DNA from 3 places in the Gordonia sp. (in: high G+C Gram-positive bacteria) genome. Region 3 is predicted to be linked to each of the others. Evidence: predicted binding sites of a transcription regulator. Region 3 holds the regulator's gene; each other region holds the start of a gene.
The links. Region 3 encodes LexA, which represses DNA repair genes until DNA is damaged. Its sites were predicted from a motif close to CGAACANNTGTTCG; they were not measured.
Positions count from the first base shown of each region.

Region 1: recA (recombinase RecA) is a predicted target of LexA. The motif match lies at 2,298-2,311, and genes of this name have one in related genera.
Region 2: ACTIMF_RS14360 (DUF222 domain-containing protein) is a predicted target of LexA. The motif match lies at 2,725-2,738, and genes of this name have one in related genera.

Region 1 is NZ_JBQEDL010000002.1:5,455-11,295, reverse strand. It holds gene ACTIMF_RS00980 (helix-turn-helix domain-containing protein) at 1-21, shown strand, start outside; gene ACTIMF_RS00975 (PspA/IM30 family protein) at 73-876, shown strand; gene ACTIMF_RS00970 (glycosyltransferase) at 873-2,072, shown strand; gene ACTIMF_RS00965 (DUF3046 domain-containing protein) at 2,050-2,244, shown strand; gene recA (recombinase RecA) at 2,554-3,600, shown strand; gene ACTIMF_RS00955 (regulatory protein RecX) at 3,609-4,127, shown strand; gene ACTIMF_RS00950 (amino acid ABC transporter permease) at 4,137-5,000, opposite strand; gene ACTIMF_RS00945 (amino acid ABC transporter permease) at 4,997-5,680, opposite strand; gene ACTIMF_RS00940 (glutamate ABC transporter substrate-binding protein) at 5,680-5,841, opposite strand, start outside.
Region 2 is NZ_JBQEDL010000029.1:27,655-33,495, forward strand. It holds gene ACTIMF_RS14350 (MFS transporter) at 1-615, opposite strand, end outside; gene ACTIMF_RS14355 (TetR/AcrR family transcriptional regulator) at 739-1,326, shown strand; gene ACTIMF_RS14360 (DUF222 domain-containing protein) at 1,291-2,709, opposite strand; gene ACTIMF_RS14365 (cryptochrome/photolyase family protein) at 2,833-4,176, shown strand; partial or broken gene ACTIMF_RS14370 (hypothetical protein) at 4,198-4,568, opposite strand; gene ACTIMF_RS14375 (IclR family transcriptional regulator) at 4,660-5,421, opposite strand; gene ACTIMF_RS14380 (DUF6986 family protein) at 5,605-5,841, shown strand, end outside.
Region 3 is NZ_JBQEDL010000040.1:25,241-31,081, reverse strand. It holds partial or broken gene ACTIMF_RS16490 (DeoR family transcriptional regulator) at 1-8, opposite strand, end outside; gene ACTIMF_RS16485 (putative PEP-binding protein) at 127-1,839, shown strand; gene lexA (transcriptional repressor LexA) at 1,867-2,538, opposite strand; gene ACTIMF_RS16475 (LysM peptidoglycan-binding domain-containing protein) at 2,772-3,371, shown strand; gene nrdR (transcriptional regulator NrdR) at 3,447-3,893, shown strand; gene hrpA (ATP-dependent RNA helicase HrpA) at 3,923-5,841, opposite strand, start outside.

The DNA.
Region 1 (5,841 bases), on a different contig from region 3:
GCCGCCCTCGCTGCGGCGTGACCAGCGCCACGCCCGCCCGAGCATCGAACACGAGAAGTTGAGGACAAGGTTATGGCGAACCCGTTTGTGAAGGCATGGCGCTACTTGATGGCGCTGGGTAACGCGAAGATCGACGAGCACGCCGATCCCAAGGTGCAGATCCAGCAGGCGATCGAGGAGTCCCAGCGCCAGCACCAGGCGCTCTCACAGCAGGCCGCTGCGGTCATCGGCAACCAGCGCCAGCTCGAGATGCGGCTGAACCGTCAGCTCGAAGAGATCGAGAAACTCCAGGGCAACACCCGTCAGGCGCTCTCGCTCGCCGACCAGGCTTCGGCCGCAGGCGACGCGGCGAAGACCACCGAGTACACCAACGCAGCAGAAGCCTTCGCAGCGCAGCTGGTCACCGCCGAGCAGAATGTCGAAGATCTCAAGGTGCTGCACGATCAGTCGCTGACGGCAGCAGCAAGCGCCAAGCAGGCGGTTGAGCGCAACGCGATGCAACTGCAGCAGAAGCTGTCGGAGCGGTCCAAGCTGCTCAGCCAGCTCGAGCAGGCGAAGATGCAGGAGCAGGTCAGCTCCTCCCTCAACAACATGAGTGAGCTCACCGCACCCGGCAACACGCCGAACCTCGACCAGGTGCGCGACAAGATCGAACGTCGCTACGCCACCGCGCTCGGTTCGGCCGAACTCGCCAAGGGGTCGGTGTCTGGTCGGATGGCCGAAGTCGAGGCCGCAGGCGTCCAGATGGCCGGGCACGCCCGTCTCGAGCAGATCCGTGCGAGCATGGGTGGCTCGTTGAGCGCAGGCCAGCAGCCTGCCGCCGGGCAGACGGCCGCCGGTCAGCCCGCACCGTCGATCGACACGGAGAAGCACTGACGATCGCCATCGTGGCCGGCTCCGATGCAGGCCACGCGTTTCCGGCACTAGGGTTGGCGGCGCAGTTCGCCGCCGCCGGCGAGGAAGTGATCGTCTACACCGGAAGCCGGTGGCTTGGCGAAGGTGAGCGTTGCGGCGCGACGGTCCGTGAGCTTCCTGGGCTCGCAGCCCTGCCGGGGGAGGACGACGGCGATGCGGGAGCCAAACTCAGCGCCCGCGCCGCGCGGATGGCCCTCGCGCTCGAACCGGAGTTGGCGACGGCAGGCGTCGAACTCGTCGTCAGTGACGTGATCACCAGAGCGGGCGGCTGGGCGGCCGAGTTGCTCGGCGTCCCGTGGATCGAACTCTCGCCTCACCCGCTGTACGAACCCTCGCGCGGGCTTCCGCCGATCGGTGCGGGCATGGCGGTCGGTGTCGGTGCGCGCGGCCGCCTCCGCGACATCGCTCTGCGTGCGATGACCGCACGGTCCCTTGCGGCCGGCCGGCGCGCCACAGCCGTGGCGCGGCGCGGCATCGCATTGTCTGCCGTGCCCGCGCCCGCTGCGCGTTTCGTGGCGACCTTGCCCGGACTGGAGGTGCACCGGCCCGACTGGCCTGCCCGTACCCACCTGATCGGACCGTTGGCCTACGAACCGACCGACGACAGGTTCGAGCCGCCCGCGGGCGTCGGCCCGCTCGTCGTTGTCGCACCGTCGACTGCTCAGACCGGCGAAGGCGAGATGGGCGCCGCGGCCATCGGCGGCCTCGTGGCCCTGTCGCGGAGCCGCGACGTGCGCGTGGTGTACTCGGCGCTGACACCCCCACCGCGCGGCGTAGAGACGCCCAGCGCGTTCGTGGCAGGCACTGCACGTCAAGACGAGGTGTTGCGCCATGCAGCCGTCGTGGTCTGCGGTGCGGGGCACGGCATGCTCGCCAAGGCACTGGGGGCGGGCGTTCCGGTCGTGACGGTGCCCGGTGGTGGCGACCAGTGGGAACTGGCGAATCGCGTCGAACGCAGCGGTTGCGGTGTCTTGGTCCGGCCCGCCGACGCCGATGCGGTCGCCGACGCGGTGGCTCGCGTGCTCGACGACGATTCGTTCGCCGTAGCCGCGCGACGCGTCGCCGCGACGCGGGTCGCGACCGTCGACCCCGTGCGCATCGCCCACCGAATACTCGAGAAGGGAGACTCATTCCGTGCGACTGACGGAATTCACTGAACTGATCGGCATCGAATTCGGTCGTCTCCGCGCCGACGCTCTGCTCGTCGATCTGGTCCTCCCCGAACTCGGAGGGCGGACTGGAGCGCAGGCGATCGACGAGGGGGTCGATCCACGCCAGGTGTGGCGGGCGTTGTGCAAAGAGTTCGATGTCCCTCCCGAACGGTGGTGAAACCCCAGCCCGCGCGGTTCCGCACCGTGATCTGCGGGCGTGTCGCTTGCCATCGAACATCTGTTCGTTAGACTGAAACGGAACCGAACAGCCGCCCGGTGCGTCCGACCTAGTATGAGCACCAAGAGCAGTACGACCCCGAAGAGCATCACCGGCACATCAAGCACGACGGCGGCCGATCGGAGCGGCGAGACGAAATTGTCAGAGGTCGAATCTACGGTGATCTCATCATCACCCGAAGCGGACCCGACCCCCGACATTCCGCCCGGCCAGACCACGGACACGTCCGACCAGAACGAGGAGACCACGATGGCACCCGTCACCGATCGACAGAAGGCGCTCGACCTCGCGCTCGCGCAGATCGACAAAAACTTCGGCAAGGGCTCGGTCATGCGACTGGGCGAAGACACCCGGCCACCGATGGAAGTCATTCCGACAGGTTCGGTCGCGCTGGACCTCGCGCTCGGCATCGGCGGTCTGCCGCGCGGTCGGATCGTCGAAGTGTACGGTCCGGAGTCCTCCGGTAAGACGACCGTCGCGCTGCACGCGGTCGCCAACGCGCAGGCCCAGGGCGGAATCGCGGCTTTCATCGATGCCGAACACGCACTGGACCCCGATTACGCCGCCAAGCTCGGGGTCGACGTCGACGCGCTCCTCGTATCGCAGCCGGACACCGGTGAGCAGGCGCTGGAGATCGCCGACATGCTGATTCGGTCCGGCGCACTGGACATCCTCGTCGTCGACTCGGTCGCTGCGCTCGTGCCCAAGGCGGAGATCGAAGGAGAGATGGGCGACAGCCACGTCGGCCTTCAGGCCCGTCTGATGAGTCAGGCGCTGCGCAAGATGACGTCAGGGCTGAACAACTCGAATACCACAGCCGTCTTCATCAACCAGTTGCGCGAGAAGATCGGCGTGATGTTTGGCTCGCCCGAGACCACCACTGGCGGTAAAGCGCTGAAGTTCTACTCGTCGGTCCGTTTGGACGTCCGCCGCATCGAGACCCTGAAGGACGGCACCGACGCGGTCGGCAACCGAACTCGCGTCAAGGTCGTCAAGAATAAGGTCGCTCCGCCGTTCAAGCAGGCCGAGTTCGACATCCTGTACGGCCACGGCATCAGCCGTGAAGGCTCGCTGATCGATCTCGGTGTCGCCGAGGGCTTCATCCGCAAGTCCGGATCGTGGTTCACCTATGAAGGCGATCAGCTCGGTCAGGGCAAGGAGAAGGCGCGGACCTTCCTCATGGAGAACCCGGACATCGCGAACGAGATCGAGACCAAGATCAAAGACAAGCTCGGCATCGGACGCCGCCCGGAGGTCGACGCCGAGGCCGTCGCACCCGAGCCCGTCGACTTCTGACAGCGATCATGGGGGAGGACCAACCTCGCGAATCTCGGTCCATCGGCTCGGGCCCGTCCGCCTGGGACGCCGCATTGCGGCTCCTCGGCGCACGGGCCCGCAGTCGTCACGAGATGCACGATCGTCTCGTCGCACGCGGATTCACCGACGACGAGGTGACGTCGACCTTGACCCGGCTCGACGAGTACCAGCTCATCGACGACACCGAGTTCGCTCACGAATGGGTACGTTCCCGGCACGCTCACTCGGCGCGCGGACGCCATGCTCTGCGACGTGAGCTGAAGGCCAAGGGCGTGGCCGACGACATAGTCGTCGACGCGCTAGGGACCATCGATCCCGACGCCGAACGTGAGATCGCCTACGCGCTCGCCGACAAGAAGCTGACGTTCGACGCCGACGAGCTCGCGGACCCCGCGATTCGGGCCAAAGCCTTCCGGCGGCTGGCCGGGGCGCTCGGTCGACGCGGGTACCCGCCGGAGATGATCACGTCCGTGGTGAAAGACGTGATCACCGCGAGGCGGGCGTGAGCGGACCGGTCACTCCGTGTCGGCGAGTTCGACGGCCTGGGTCGCCGCGGACTTGCGTTTACCAGTGCGGATTCGACGTTCGAGTCGATGTGCGAACGATGTCAGCGCGTAGTTGACGATGATCATGATGATCGCGGTGACGATCAGCGCAGGCAGATAGTTGCCGAAGTACGACGCCGTCTTGATACCCGAGCGCACCACCTCGATGTAGCCGATGGCGTACCCCAGAGCGCTGTCTTTGAGGGCGATCACCATCTGTGAGACGAGCGCGGGAAGCATCGCGGTCACGGCCTGCGGCAACAGGATCATCCGCATCATCTGTGACTTGCGCATGCCGATCGACTTCGCAGCCTCGGACTGTCCGTTCGGCAGCGAGGCGATGCCCGCGCGGAGGATCTCCGCGATCACCGAGCCGTTGTAGAACGTCAGCCCGAAGACGACGGCGGCGAAAGCCAACTCCGACGACGGGACGATCGCGTACTTGGCGAAGAAGTAGTACGCGAAGTAGATGAGGATGAGGACCGGGATGGCGCGGAAGACTTCGACGAGTGCGCCGGAGATGCCGCGTACCCACCTGTGCTCCGAGAGCCGTCCGACACCGAGGACGGCGCCGATGATCAAGGCGAACACGATAGAGAGCGCGGCGGCCTTCAGCGTGCCCCACAGCCCCGGGAGGATCCAGGTGGTCCACGTCCCGCCCTCGGTGACGAACGGACTCCACTTCTCGCTGGTGAGCTGTCCGTTGTCGTTCAAGATGAGGACGACATAGACGACGATGGCGATCAGGATCGCGAGAAAGATGACCGTCGTGATGCGGTTGCGCAGCCGTGCCTTCGGTCCGGGCGCATCGTAAAGGACTGTCGACTGTGTCATCGTCGGACCACCCATCGCTTAGACGCCCAGCCGAAGAGTGCGCCCTCGGCGAGCGTGATGATCATGAATCCGACGGCGATGATGGCGAAGATCGCGAGGATCTGACTGCCGTGGCTCTCGAGTTCGGTCTTCATCAGCAACGACGCCTCGGCGACGCCGATGATCGACGCGATCGTCGTGTTCTTGGTGAGGGCGATCAGCACTGAACCCATCGGAGCGATCACCGCGCGCATGGCCTGCGGAAGGACGACCAAGCCGAGGATCTGCGGGAACGACATGCCGATAGACCGTGCAGCCTCCGCCTGACCGATCGGAACGGTATTGATGCCGGAGCGGAGCGTCTCGCAGACGAAGGTCGCGGTGTAGAGGATGAAGGCCAGGACGGCGAGCCGGAAGTTGTTGTGCTCGATGAAGGTCGCATTCTCCGCGGCCAAGGTCAAGCCCAGGTTCTGGTAGAGGCCGATCGAGCAGAACAGCACGATCAACGTGAGCGGAGTGTTGCGGACGACGTTGACGTAGACGGTCGCGAAACCCCGCATCACCGGAACCGGGGACACCTTCATCGCGGCGAGCACGGTGCCCCAGATGAGCGCACCGATGGCCGAATAGATCGTGAGCTTGATCGTCACCCAGAACGCGGGCCACAGCGCAGGGCCCATCGAGTCCCAGAGTTCACTCATCAGGAGACTCCTTCACACGGTGTCGACGGAGCGGTGAGGAAGTCGAGGTCACCGACGTCGGGGGCGAACTGGTACTGGGAGTCGGGAGCGTTGGCGCGGTCGAAGAAGCTGTCGATGTCCTTGTCGCCGAGGTTGTCGCGCAACGCCGCCTCCCACGGTGA
Region 2 (5,841 bases), on a different contig from region 3:
CGGCGCATCCGTCTTGACGCGATGCTCTGGCAGTAGGAACGGTCCCGCGATTAGTAGAACGACGAGCACTGGGAAGTTCACCAGGAACACCGATCCCCACCAGAAGTGTTGCAGCAGAACACCTCCGACGACGGGACCAATAGCGGCGCCGCCCGCGAACGCCGCCGTCCACGCACCGATGGCGCGGGCCCGCGCCGCCGGGTTCGGAAACATGGTCGAGATGAGCGACAGACTCGACGGCAAGAGCGTCGCACCACCGACACCCATGAGTGCCCGCGCGGCTATGAGCATCGTCGGGTCGACGGAGAACGCGGCCATCACCGATCCGGCACCGAAGGTAGCCGCACCGCCGAGCAAGAGTAGGCGCCGTCCGATTCGATCGCCAAGGTTGCCCATCGTGATGAGCAGACCCGCGAGCAGGAAGCCGTAGATGTCGAGGATCCACAGCGACTCCGTGCCACTCGGGTGGATGTCGTGAGTGAGCCGCGGCATCGCCAGGTACAGCACCGACACGTCCATGGACACCAGCAGAACCGGCAGGATGAGAACCGCCAACCCGAACCACGTGCGCCGCGGCGTCGGCGCAAATGTGGCTGTCGACGCGCCGGTGACCATTGATAACCTCCCGAAGAGCGAAGCGGTGCGTACACGGTACGCACCGGGATGTGCGACTCGAAACTAACCGATGGGTACGGTGTACGCAAGCGAAATCTTCGCGCAGCCGAGCAAAGGAGACCGATGCCACCGTCACGTCAGTCGAAGCTGACGATGCCCGCCATCGTCGAGACAGCCATCGAACTCGCGGACACCGAGGGCCTCGGCGCGCTATCGATGCGCAAGCTCGCGACCACGCTGGACGCGGGCACGATGTCGTTGTACCGGCACATCTCGGATAAGGACCAGCTCATCGGCGCAATGGCCGAAGTGGCAGGCGCCGCGTTCGCATACCCGTACGACCAGGACGGTTCGTGGACCTGGCGCGAACGGGTCACTATCGCGGTCGATCTGGACTGGGCGCTGTTCGAGCGACACCCCTGGATGGTCCTCGCCTACGCCGCACCTCGCTACACGTTGTCCGAGTCGTCTCTGGCATGCCTACGGTGGCTCGCCGATGGGCTGACCGATCTCGGCGTCGACGACGAGGAGGCGACGTCGATGGCGTTGTCGGTCTGGGACCTCACCAACGGCGTCGCCCTGATGCTCGCGACTGACCGAATCCTGCACACAGGCCCGCGGGAGGCTTCGGTCCCCGACGGGCTGAAGGAGCGGCTCGACGTCGGAGTGGAATCGCTATGCCGCGGGTTCGCGGCACGCGAGACTGATTGAAGCCTCATCCGCGCTCGCAGCCTTCCATGCCCACGCCGCGTATAGGACTTCGGTGGCATAGCCGAGGTCCAGTCGCCCGCCGTTGGTAGGGGCGACGGCGTGCGGATCGACATGCGGATTGTCTTCCCACCCCAGAGGAGTGGAGTGCAACGGAGCCTCCTCGAGAAGGTCGCCGTGCGTTCCGCGGAACGCGAATTGTTGTCCGCCGAGAGCATCGATCGAGAACAGGCCGTTATGCAGGGCGCGGTGGTGCTGGCTGCACAGGAGAATCAGGTTGTCCGGGTCGGTGGTCCCGCCGTTCGACCACGGACGCACGTGGTGAATGTGCAGGTGGCGAGTCCGCCCACAGCTGGGAGCGCGGCATCCGCGGTCGCGCATCGACACGATGCGCACGAGCGCCGCGTTCGGGGCGCGCCGCTTGCGGCCCCAGGCCAGAACGGGACCCATTCGGCGTCCACCGACGGTCACGACATCCCCGACACCGTGTTCGACAGTGCGGTACGAGGCGTCGCATTCGACTTCTTCGCGTTCCGCGGAACGCAGTTCAGGTCCGCCGTCGATCGTTGCCACACCGTCCACCTCATGGATGAGCACTTCCCCGCCCACGGCGACCTCGGGCAGACCGACGCCCTCGATGACGGCGTCGGCTTGAGCCAGTAGAGCGGGAGCGACGTTATAGGGCACGTTCTGCCAGAGGTCGCGACGCAGGCGCGGCGTGATGTCTGCATCGCCCAACTCGGCGGAGTCGCGGGTTGCAGCGATCGCTGCGGCGTCGGCGAGCGGATCGTCGGCCGTGCGGGTGCGCCAGTACTCGGCGTGCACGATTCCGGCAAGGAAGTGGGCGCCGTCGACAGCGGTGAGATGGGCGGTCACCGTGAGCGTGCCGTCGAGCTCCCACATCCAGTGCGCGACCGACTCGGCGACGACCGGTTCGGGGTACGTCCCGTCTTCGTCGAGTCCGTCCTGCTTGCGGATCGCGGCGACGAGCCGCTCGACCTGGCTCGCGGTCGCTGAGAGTGCGAACTCGGTGAGTTCCGCATCCCGCAGCGGGTCTGCGATCCGGGTGATCGCCCGGACTTTGGAGTACGAGAGCTGACCGGCGTGGAACTCGGCGTCGAGCAATGGAAGGTCGGACAAGGCCCGCGCGACGCGCACCTGGTCTTGCGCGGCACGCAGACCGACGCCGGTCTGCCACGACAGCCAATGCGCACACGACCGGATACCGTCGACCATCCAGTACTCCTTGGCGTCGAACTCACGGACGTAATCGAGAGCGACGGCCTTGAGTGCGGTCATCTGCGAGGCATAGCCCACGATCCGGTCGACGAGCTCCTCCCGCGAGAGCCTCGCCGGGTCGGCCGGACGGAAGATTGATACTGTCATAACGCCCCCTCAAATAGAACAACTGTTCGATGTGTTTAAGAGTATCCGCCGGGTGCGACAATTCTGGTCGAACGTCAGTGGACGTTCACCCACCGACCGACAGGGAGTATCCCCATCGATTCGCTGCAGAGTCCGTCCATCGTGTGGTTCCGTCGTGACCTCCGGCTCCGCGATCTTCCGACCCTGTCTGCTGCAGCGACCGAGGGAGACTCTGCGGCCGCGCTCTTCGTACTCGACGAGCACGTGGCCCGACCTGGACCACGCACCGATTTCTTCCTCTCCTGCCTTCGTGACCTCGACGAACGACTCGGCGGTCGCCTGATCGTCCTACGCGGCGACCCGGTCGTCGTCGTGCCGTCACTCGCAGACCGCATCGGGGCCGCCGCGGTACACGTCTCTGCCGACTACTCGCCGTACGGCGCCCGCCGAGACGCAACGGTCGAGACCGCCCTCCGGGCCGTGCCGCTGGTCCGCACGGGTTCGCCGTACGCTGTGGCTCCCGGCCGCGTGCGCAAGGCGGACGGCAGCGAGTACCGAGTGTTCGGGCCGTATCAGCGAGCCTGGCACGAACATGGTTGGCGCTCCCCCGCGTCAACCGGTGCTTCCACGGTGCGCTGGCTCGACCCATCCGACGTCGTCGACAGGACGCCACTTCCCGCACTGAGCGCGGAGCCTCCGGTGAAGCCAGGCGAGGACGCCGCCAACGCACGATGGGCACAGTTCCTCGACGAGTCGCTCGAGCACTACGCCACCGATCGAGACCGGCCGGACCTGGATCGGACCAGCAGACTATCCGCCTACCTCAAGGTCGGATGTCTGCATCCGAGGACGCTCCTGCACGATCTACGCGACCGGTCAGACCCGGGCGCATCGAAGTTCCGCAGCGAACTGTGCTGGCGGGAGTTCTACGCTGATGTCCTCCACCACCGGCCCGACAGCGCCTACCGGGAGTTCGACGAGCGCTTCAACCGGCTCGAATACGACGCGGGCCCCGACGCGGACATCGCGTTCCGCGCATGGTGCGACGGCCTCACGGGATACCCGATCATCGACGCCGGTATGCGCCAACTCGCAACCGAGGGCTGGATGCACAACCGGATGCGCATGATCGTCGCCTCGTTCCTCACCAAGGACCTCCACCTTCCGTGGAAACGGGGCGCACGGCATTTCATGGATCTCCTCATCGACGGCGACCTCGCGTCCAATCAACATGGATGGCAATGGGTCGCCGGTTCCGGAACAGACGCCGCACCGTATTTCCGGGTGTTCAATCCGACGCTGCAAGGCGAGAAATTCGACCCGGACGGCGACTACGTCCGCCGGTGGGTACCCGAACTTCGGTCTATCCCCGGCCGCGGGGTACATCGACTCAAGAACGGACGCCCGACCGATTATCCGGCGCCGATCGTCGACCACGCGGTGGCGCGCCTCGACGCGCTCGACCGCTGGGCCGAGATCAAGAGGTGACAGACATCGATGCCCGCACCGTCACACTCTGCACAGTGGGCGGATGTCACCGAAGCTGCCGGTGACCGGAGAGGTCAGCATGAGGCACGATACCCGGCCCGGGTCACCGACCAGCGCCCACGAATAGTCGTCGGCGATATACGCGACGAGGTAATTACTCGGCCCACGGTGCGTCGGTCGATGAGTGAGTACTTCGCGGTGGTGTCCCGGACGCAGTCGACGTTGTAGGGCGCCGGGTTCGCGGCCAGCTGATGCCACACCCCCCCCAGATAGCGCTCGAGATCGACGCGCGGCACCGGCCGCAGCAGCGCTGCATCAGCGGGGGCGGCCATGGGTACGACGACGGCAACCGACGCTGCACCGACCAGACCCACGATGAGACGACGGAACATGAGAATCTCCAAACACACGCGACGGACCGACACGTACGTATGGCGATTCGGAGCGGCGCGCGAACTGAATGGGTGAGGACCCCTCCGGCCGCTACTCCTCCATCGCTCCGATCAGCGCCTCGGAGATGATGCCCGTGGCCTTCTTCAGCGCGGGCACCGCCTTGGAGATCAAATCCTTGTTCACGCGCGCCGACGGGCCGGAGATGCCGATCGCCATCGGAGTCGGGGCGCCGGGCACCGCCATGGCCACGCACCGCACGCCGACCTCCAACTCCTGGTCGTCGATCGCATACCCGTCGGCACGGACCCGTTCGACGTTCGCGAAGACCGTCGACAGTGTCGACGCGCTGTGCCGTGTCGGCGCCGGAAGACCTGACTGAGTGACGAGTTTGAGAATCCGCGCATCGTCCAACTCGGCGAGTACGGCCTTACCCACCCCGGAGGTGTGCAGACCGACTCGCTTACCGATCTCGTTGTTCGTGCGCATCGTGTGCAACGACGGGACCTGACCGGTGTAGATCACCATGTCGCCGTCGAGCACCGCGAGGCTCGCCGTCTCCGACAGCTCGTCGACCAACGACTGCAGCACCGGACCTGCGACCGCTCCGAGTTGCCGGTTAGCGACCTCACCAAGGCGAATCAGTCTCGGCCCCAACGCATATCGCCGGTTCGGCAGTTGTCGGACATAACCGATCCCGACCAGGGTCCGCAGGAGTCGGTGGATGGTCGGCGGCGGCAGCGGCGACTCCGCCGACAACTCGGTGAGCGAGCACTCACCACCCGCTCGGCCTATGAGCTCCATCAACTCGAAGGCACGCTCCACCGACTGCACACCCGAGGCCTTCTCCGCCATACGATCCACTCTCAGCCGACGATAATGATTCCATTCAACAGCCCCGCAACAACTTCCGCAATACGGAATCGGCAGAGTCTGCCATCAGAGCGCTGTCCTGTACTTTCGCGCCTCCGCATACTAAACTCCACGATGCGGAATTAATCCTCCGCATTGCCTTCCCAACGGTGAGGAGAGCCACCTGTGACACGACACCTCGACGACGCCGTGCTCACCGACGTCGACCGCCGCCTGCGCGACGCCGACGCCGCGCTCGCGATGCAGTACCCCGGCGACGACGGACGACGGCAGCCGATCCACACCGTCTACGTCCCGGGTGACCGCTACACGGCGACGACACCCGCCGACTGGGGCTCCACCGCGCTCGAGGCCGCTCGCACCGCAGGCGGGCTCGACGCCGTCGCATCAATGGTCGGTGTC
Region 3 (5,841 bases):
GCGTACATGTGTCCGTTCCTTCCCGGCCCGCGCTGCCGTGTTGATTAGTCTGCGTTTGGTTGGAATATATCTTTGTTTACCCGTGTAATGCTTGCATAGTCAATACGTTCTTGTAACCTCTCTCACATGACGTTCAGCGATACGGCAGCGCCCGCTGCACCCGTTCCCAACCCGTTCGACGCGTCGATCGTCGTGACCGGCACTCCCGTGGTCGGCGGACTCGCTTACGGTCCGGTGATACGTGTGGGTGCCCGTCCCGCCTTCGATGCCGACGCTCCAGCGGTCGGCGAGGACGAGCGGAAAGCGCATGAGCAAGCATTCGTCGACGCCGCGGAGGCGGTGAGTGCTCGCCTCGCCGACCGGGCGTCGCACAGCACTGGCGTATCTGCCGAAGTCCTCACGGCTACAGCGGGTCTCGCGCGCGACCGAGGTTGGATCTCGACGGCGACCGGACTCATAGCGTCGGGTCGCCCGGCGCCTGCTGCGGCTGCCGCAGCGACCGAGAAGTTCGTCGAGATGTTCACCTCCCTCGGGGGCGTCATGGCCGAACGGGTCACCGATCTACGCGACGTGCGTGATCGGGTGATCGCCGAACTCCTCGGCCAGCCCGAACCCGGCGTCCCGACCCCAGAGGTCCCGTCCGTCCTCTGCGCGGACGATCTGGCACCCGCGGACACCGCTGGGCTCAACCCCGACCTCGTCGTCGGGCTGGCGATGCGACTCGGTGGCCCGAGTGGCCATACGGCGATCATCGCGCGACAGTTGGGTATCCCATGCGTGGTCGCGGCCGCGGCGCTCGACGACATCCCTCCGGGCGTAGCCGCTTACGTCGACGGGTATGCCGGGACGATCGGGGCGGAGCCCGATGAGGATGCGATCGGCGCGGCGGTGGCCCGATCGCGCGCGGAAGCAGCCGAGGCCGCTGCGTGGACCGGTCCCGGAACGACCGTGGACGGTGTGCCCGTCGCCGTCCTCGCGAACGTCGCCGACGGGGTCTCTGCACGTACTGCGACCCGGTCGCCGGTGCAGGGGGTCGGACTGTTCCGTACCGAGTTGGCATTCCTCGATCGCGCGTCCGAGCCGACAGTCGACGAGCAGACGGCGCTGTACCGCGAGGTCATCGAGGCATTCGATGGCCAGAAGGTCGTGATCCGTACTTTGGACGCCGGTTCGGATAAGCCGTTGCGGTTCGTCGAGACCGATCTCGAACCGAATCCGGCCATGGGCGTTCGCGGCAACCGAACCTCGGTCACGCACCCCGAGATCCGTCGTGGTCAACTCGACGCGCTCGCCGCGGCAGCCGAGGGGGCCGCAGCGGTGCCCTGGGTCATGGCCCCGATGATCGCGACCGTGGACGAGGCGCGCGAGTTCGCCGCCCAAGTCCGTGATCGCGGCTTGATTCCCGGTGTGATGGTCGAGGTGCCGTCGGCAGCGATCCTGGCGGATGCGATCCTCGCGGAGGTCGACTTCGTCTCGATCGGCACGAATGATCTCACGCAGTACACGATGGCGGCCGACCGGATGTCGCCGGAACTGGCGTCGTTGACCGACCCGTGGCAGCCAGCCGTCCTGGCCTTGATCGGGATGGTCGGCGCGGCGGGTGAGCGAGCGGATAAGAACGTCGGCGTCTGCGGCGAAGCGGCCGCCGACCCGTTGCTTGCATGCGTCCTCGTCGGCCTCGGCGTGCGTTCGTTGTCGTCAGCGCCTGCGGCGGCGTCGGCAGTCGGCCTCAAACTCGGCCAGGTAACGATAGAGCAGTGCCGCGAGGCCGCTCGTGCGGCGCTCGCGGCGACCAGTGCGTCCGATGCGCGGGACGCCTCGCGCAGGGTGCTCGGTTAGATTCCGCCCGGCTTGGCTCCGGGCGGGCTAGATCCGGCGCATGACTGTGACGACCTTGCCGAGGACGGCTGCGTCGTCACCCGGGATCGGCTCAAAGTGCTCGTTGTGCGGCATGAGCCACACGTGGCCGTCCTTGCGCTTGAAGGTCTTCACGGTGGCCTCTCCGTCGATCATCGCAGCGACGATGTCTCCGTTCTCAGCGACGTTCTGCTGACGCACGACCACCCAGTCGCCGTCGCAGATCGCGGCGTCGACCATTGATTCGCCGACCACGCGGAGCATGAACAGCGAGCCGTCGCCGACGAGTTCCTTCGGCATTGGAAAGACCTCCTCGACCGCCTGCTCGGCGAGGATCGGACCACCGGCGGCGATCCGACCAAGGACCGGAACGAACGTCGGCGTCGGCAGGGCCTCGGACGACTCGTCGGCCGGAGGCGTGGTGTTGTCGCCGCGGACATTCACCGCACGTGGTCGGTGTGGATCCCTTTTGAGGAGACCGCGACGCTCGAGTGTCCGTAGTTGGTGGGCCACCGACGACGTCGACGTCAGGCCGACGGCCTCACCGATCTCGCGGATGCTCGGTGGATATCCGCGCTCGCGGACCGACTTCCGAATGACCTCGAGCACCTCCCGCTGGCGCTGCGTCAGCGACGCCTCCAGTGTCGACGTCGAGAGCAGTGGATCGGGAGTGTCAGCCATCGTCGGTCCTTTCCTCATCGTGCGCGATCCGCGCGGTGCGTGATCGGGACGGAATCCGTGATCGGAGCGGGGTGTTCGGGCTATTCGAACATCGGGTCCGATCTGACTTGAAGAATAGTCGAGCAGATCACGGATTTCAAACAATTGTTCGACGTGTTGCTGACTTTGTCGTAGGCGTGGTGTTTACTGTCGAACAAAGGTTCTTCGAACACGTGATCGATGAGGAGCATACGATGAGCCAGGCACTGATTTCCAAGACTGTCGAGCGCCGCCGCCGCGGGGTGGAGCGTCCGCAGATATCCGTCACGACCTGCGATATACCTGTCATCGGCGGTGCGTCGAGTACGCCGATTCGGGCCGAGCGGTCGGCACAGGTGTGTAGTCCGACGGGCCGTGATCCGCGCCGCGCTCGGGTCGCGGGCGGACGACTCCGTTCGGTTCCTGAGGGCTATTCACGTCGTATCGCAGCGGTACAGGCGCGTCCGGCAGCCGATCGTCACGCCTCGTTTCGCACGCCGGGCGAGCGTTCGAACATCGACGCGGTGATCCGTCGTCGCCGACTGGTCGGCGCGTTGGCCGTCGGAGCGATCCTGGCGGGTGTGGTGTGGCTGTTCACGATTGTCGGATCGGACTACGCGGACGCATCCACACCCGGCGTGCCAGGTGTCACGCAGGTCGTCCACGCACGCAGCGGCGAGTCTCTGTCAGACATCGCGCGACGGATCGCGACGGACCTGCCGGTGGCGGGCGTCGTCGAGCAGTTGCGCGAACTGAACCACCTACAGTCGTCCGGACTCCGCGTCGGCCAACCGCTGATCGCACCGGCGTACTGAGCCGTAGTGCTCCGGCGTCGGGTTGCAGCGGCCCGGTGTGTGAGTGAGCACCGTGGCTACGAGTACTCTTTTGGCATGCGCTGCCCGTTCTGCAAGAACGACGACACACGAGTGGTGGATTCCCGCGTCGCGGACGACGGTCTGGCGATCCGCCGCCGCCGGTCATGCGCGGAGTGCGGTCGCCGCTTCAGCACCGTCGAGGCCGCTGTTCTGTCGGTCGTCAAACGCAACGGCGTCTCCGAGCCGTTCAGCCGCGAAAAGGTGATGAAAGGTGTACGTCGTGCCTGCCAGGGTCGGCACGTCGACGAGGACGCTCTCGCTAAACTTGCGTATCAGGTGGAGGACGCCGTCCGCGGGTCCGGCTCGGCCGAGATCCCGAGTAACGAAGTCGGTCTCGCCATCCTGCGACCGCTCCGCGACCTCGATGAGGTCGCGTACCTGCGGTTCGCTTCGGTGTACAAGTCGTTCGAGTCGGCCGACGATTTCCAGCGCGAGATCGACGAACTACGTTCCCGAGTCTGAGTCGACCACAGACCGTACAGCTTCGTGGTTCAGAACTTCTCGATCGCTTTGCGAATCCGCTTCTCCGAGACCGTCCCCGCCGTGCCGAGTTGCTGAGCGAACAGGCTGACACGGAGCTCTTCCAACTGCCACTGCACCATCTCGTTGAGCGCATCGTGGCGTGCTTCGGGTATCTGCGCGAGGCGCTGATTCCAGAGTGCGACGAGCCGGTCGATCACTGCTGTGCCGTCGTTGTCCCGTGCCGCTGAACCGGGCAGTGCCTCCAACCGTGCACGTGCGGCCGACAGATATCGAGGCAGAGCCCGTAAGTGTGGTCCGGCGGTGACGCCGACGAATCCGTCGAAGACGAGATCGGCGACCTGGTCGGCGACATCGTCGGCCGCCAACGTGCCCGTCTGTTCGCCGATGGCGCCCCGCACTCGGGAGTATTCGACGAGAGCGTCGACGGCGGCGTCGAAGTACTCGGGGGCCGTCTGCCGTACCGATGGAGATACCCGCCCGGACAGCGCGTCGAAGTCGGCGGCCGACCGAACCGCTGCGACATCGGACCGACCGGCGAGTACGTCGATCACCGCGCGCCGTGTGCAGTCGGCGAGCAGCGCGTCGACGTCGTGGTACGGACTCTGGCTCAGCGCTAGTTTGCGGGCAGGCGGCAGCGACGACGCGAGGCGGCGGGGCGGGGGAGTGATCGCCTGGGTGAGGAGTTCCCGGACGCCCGAGACGATCCCCGCGTCGCGCGCTGTGGTGGTTGACACGTCGACGACCTGCACACCCTCTCCCGGCGCTCCGGAGCCGGGTACGCCGGATCTGGGCACAACTGTCAGGGTCGGGTACCTCGTGACCTGCTGCCCGGCCAGTACCTGGGTGCGGTCCTCAGCGAGGGTTCCGAGACCGTCGGCGGTCCACGCGGTGAAGGTCTGTGACTTCGTCGCCGCGCCGCCGCGTGTCTGAAACTGAGAGCGGAGGTCGGCGAGGCGGTCGCCGCGCGCCACCACTGCGCCTTTGGCGTCAGTCACGGCATAGTGCATCCGCAGGTGTGGCGGTAGACCCTCAGTGCGGAAGTCGCGGGGCGACAACGAGATTCGCGTCATCGTCGATAGCTCGCGCGCCAGGGTCGGTATCAGGGGCTCCGACCTCGCCGACAACTGTTCCAATGCGAGGTCTGCGTATCGCTGCGCCGGCGACATCGACTTGCGCAGGCCTTTGGGGAGGGACTTGATGAGTGCCGTCACCAACTCCGATCGCATTCCGGGCACGAGCCAGTCGAACCCACCGTCGTGGACGTGGTCGAGCAATTCGCGCGGGACGACGACGGTCACGCCGTCGTCGGGTGCGCCCGGCGAGAAGTGGTAGCGCAGTTCCAGACGTGTCTCACCCTGCTGCCAGGCCGACGGGAACTCGTCGGCCCGCGGAACGTCGTCGGCTGCGAACATCTCGGCAGTCAGATCGAGCAGCGCCGGTTCGGACCGTCCGGCCTTCTTCCACCATGAGTCGAAGTGGCGTGCGGAGACGACGTTCGCGGGTACCCGGGCGTCGTAGAAGTCGAACAGTTCCGTGTCGCTGATTCCGACGTCTCGGCGTCGGGAGCGGTGCTCAAGGTCCTCGACTTCCTTGAGCATCTGCGCGTTGCGTTGGACGAACGCATGCCTGCTGCGCCATCGACCGCCCACGAGGGCCTCGGTGATGAAGATCTCCCGGGCCGTCTTCGGATCGATTGGGCCGTAATGGATGCGCCGTTGGGCGACGAGCGGGACCCCGTACAGCGTGACGCGCTCGTACGCCATGACGGCTGCCCGCCGCGTCGACCAGTGCGGCTCGCTGTACGTACGCGTGACCAGGTCGCCCGCGGCCTGCTCGACCCACTCCGGATCGATGGCCGCCACCGTGTGAGCGAACAGACGCGAGGTCTCCATGAGTTCGGCCGCCATCACGAAGGCCGGTGGCTTGG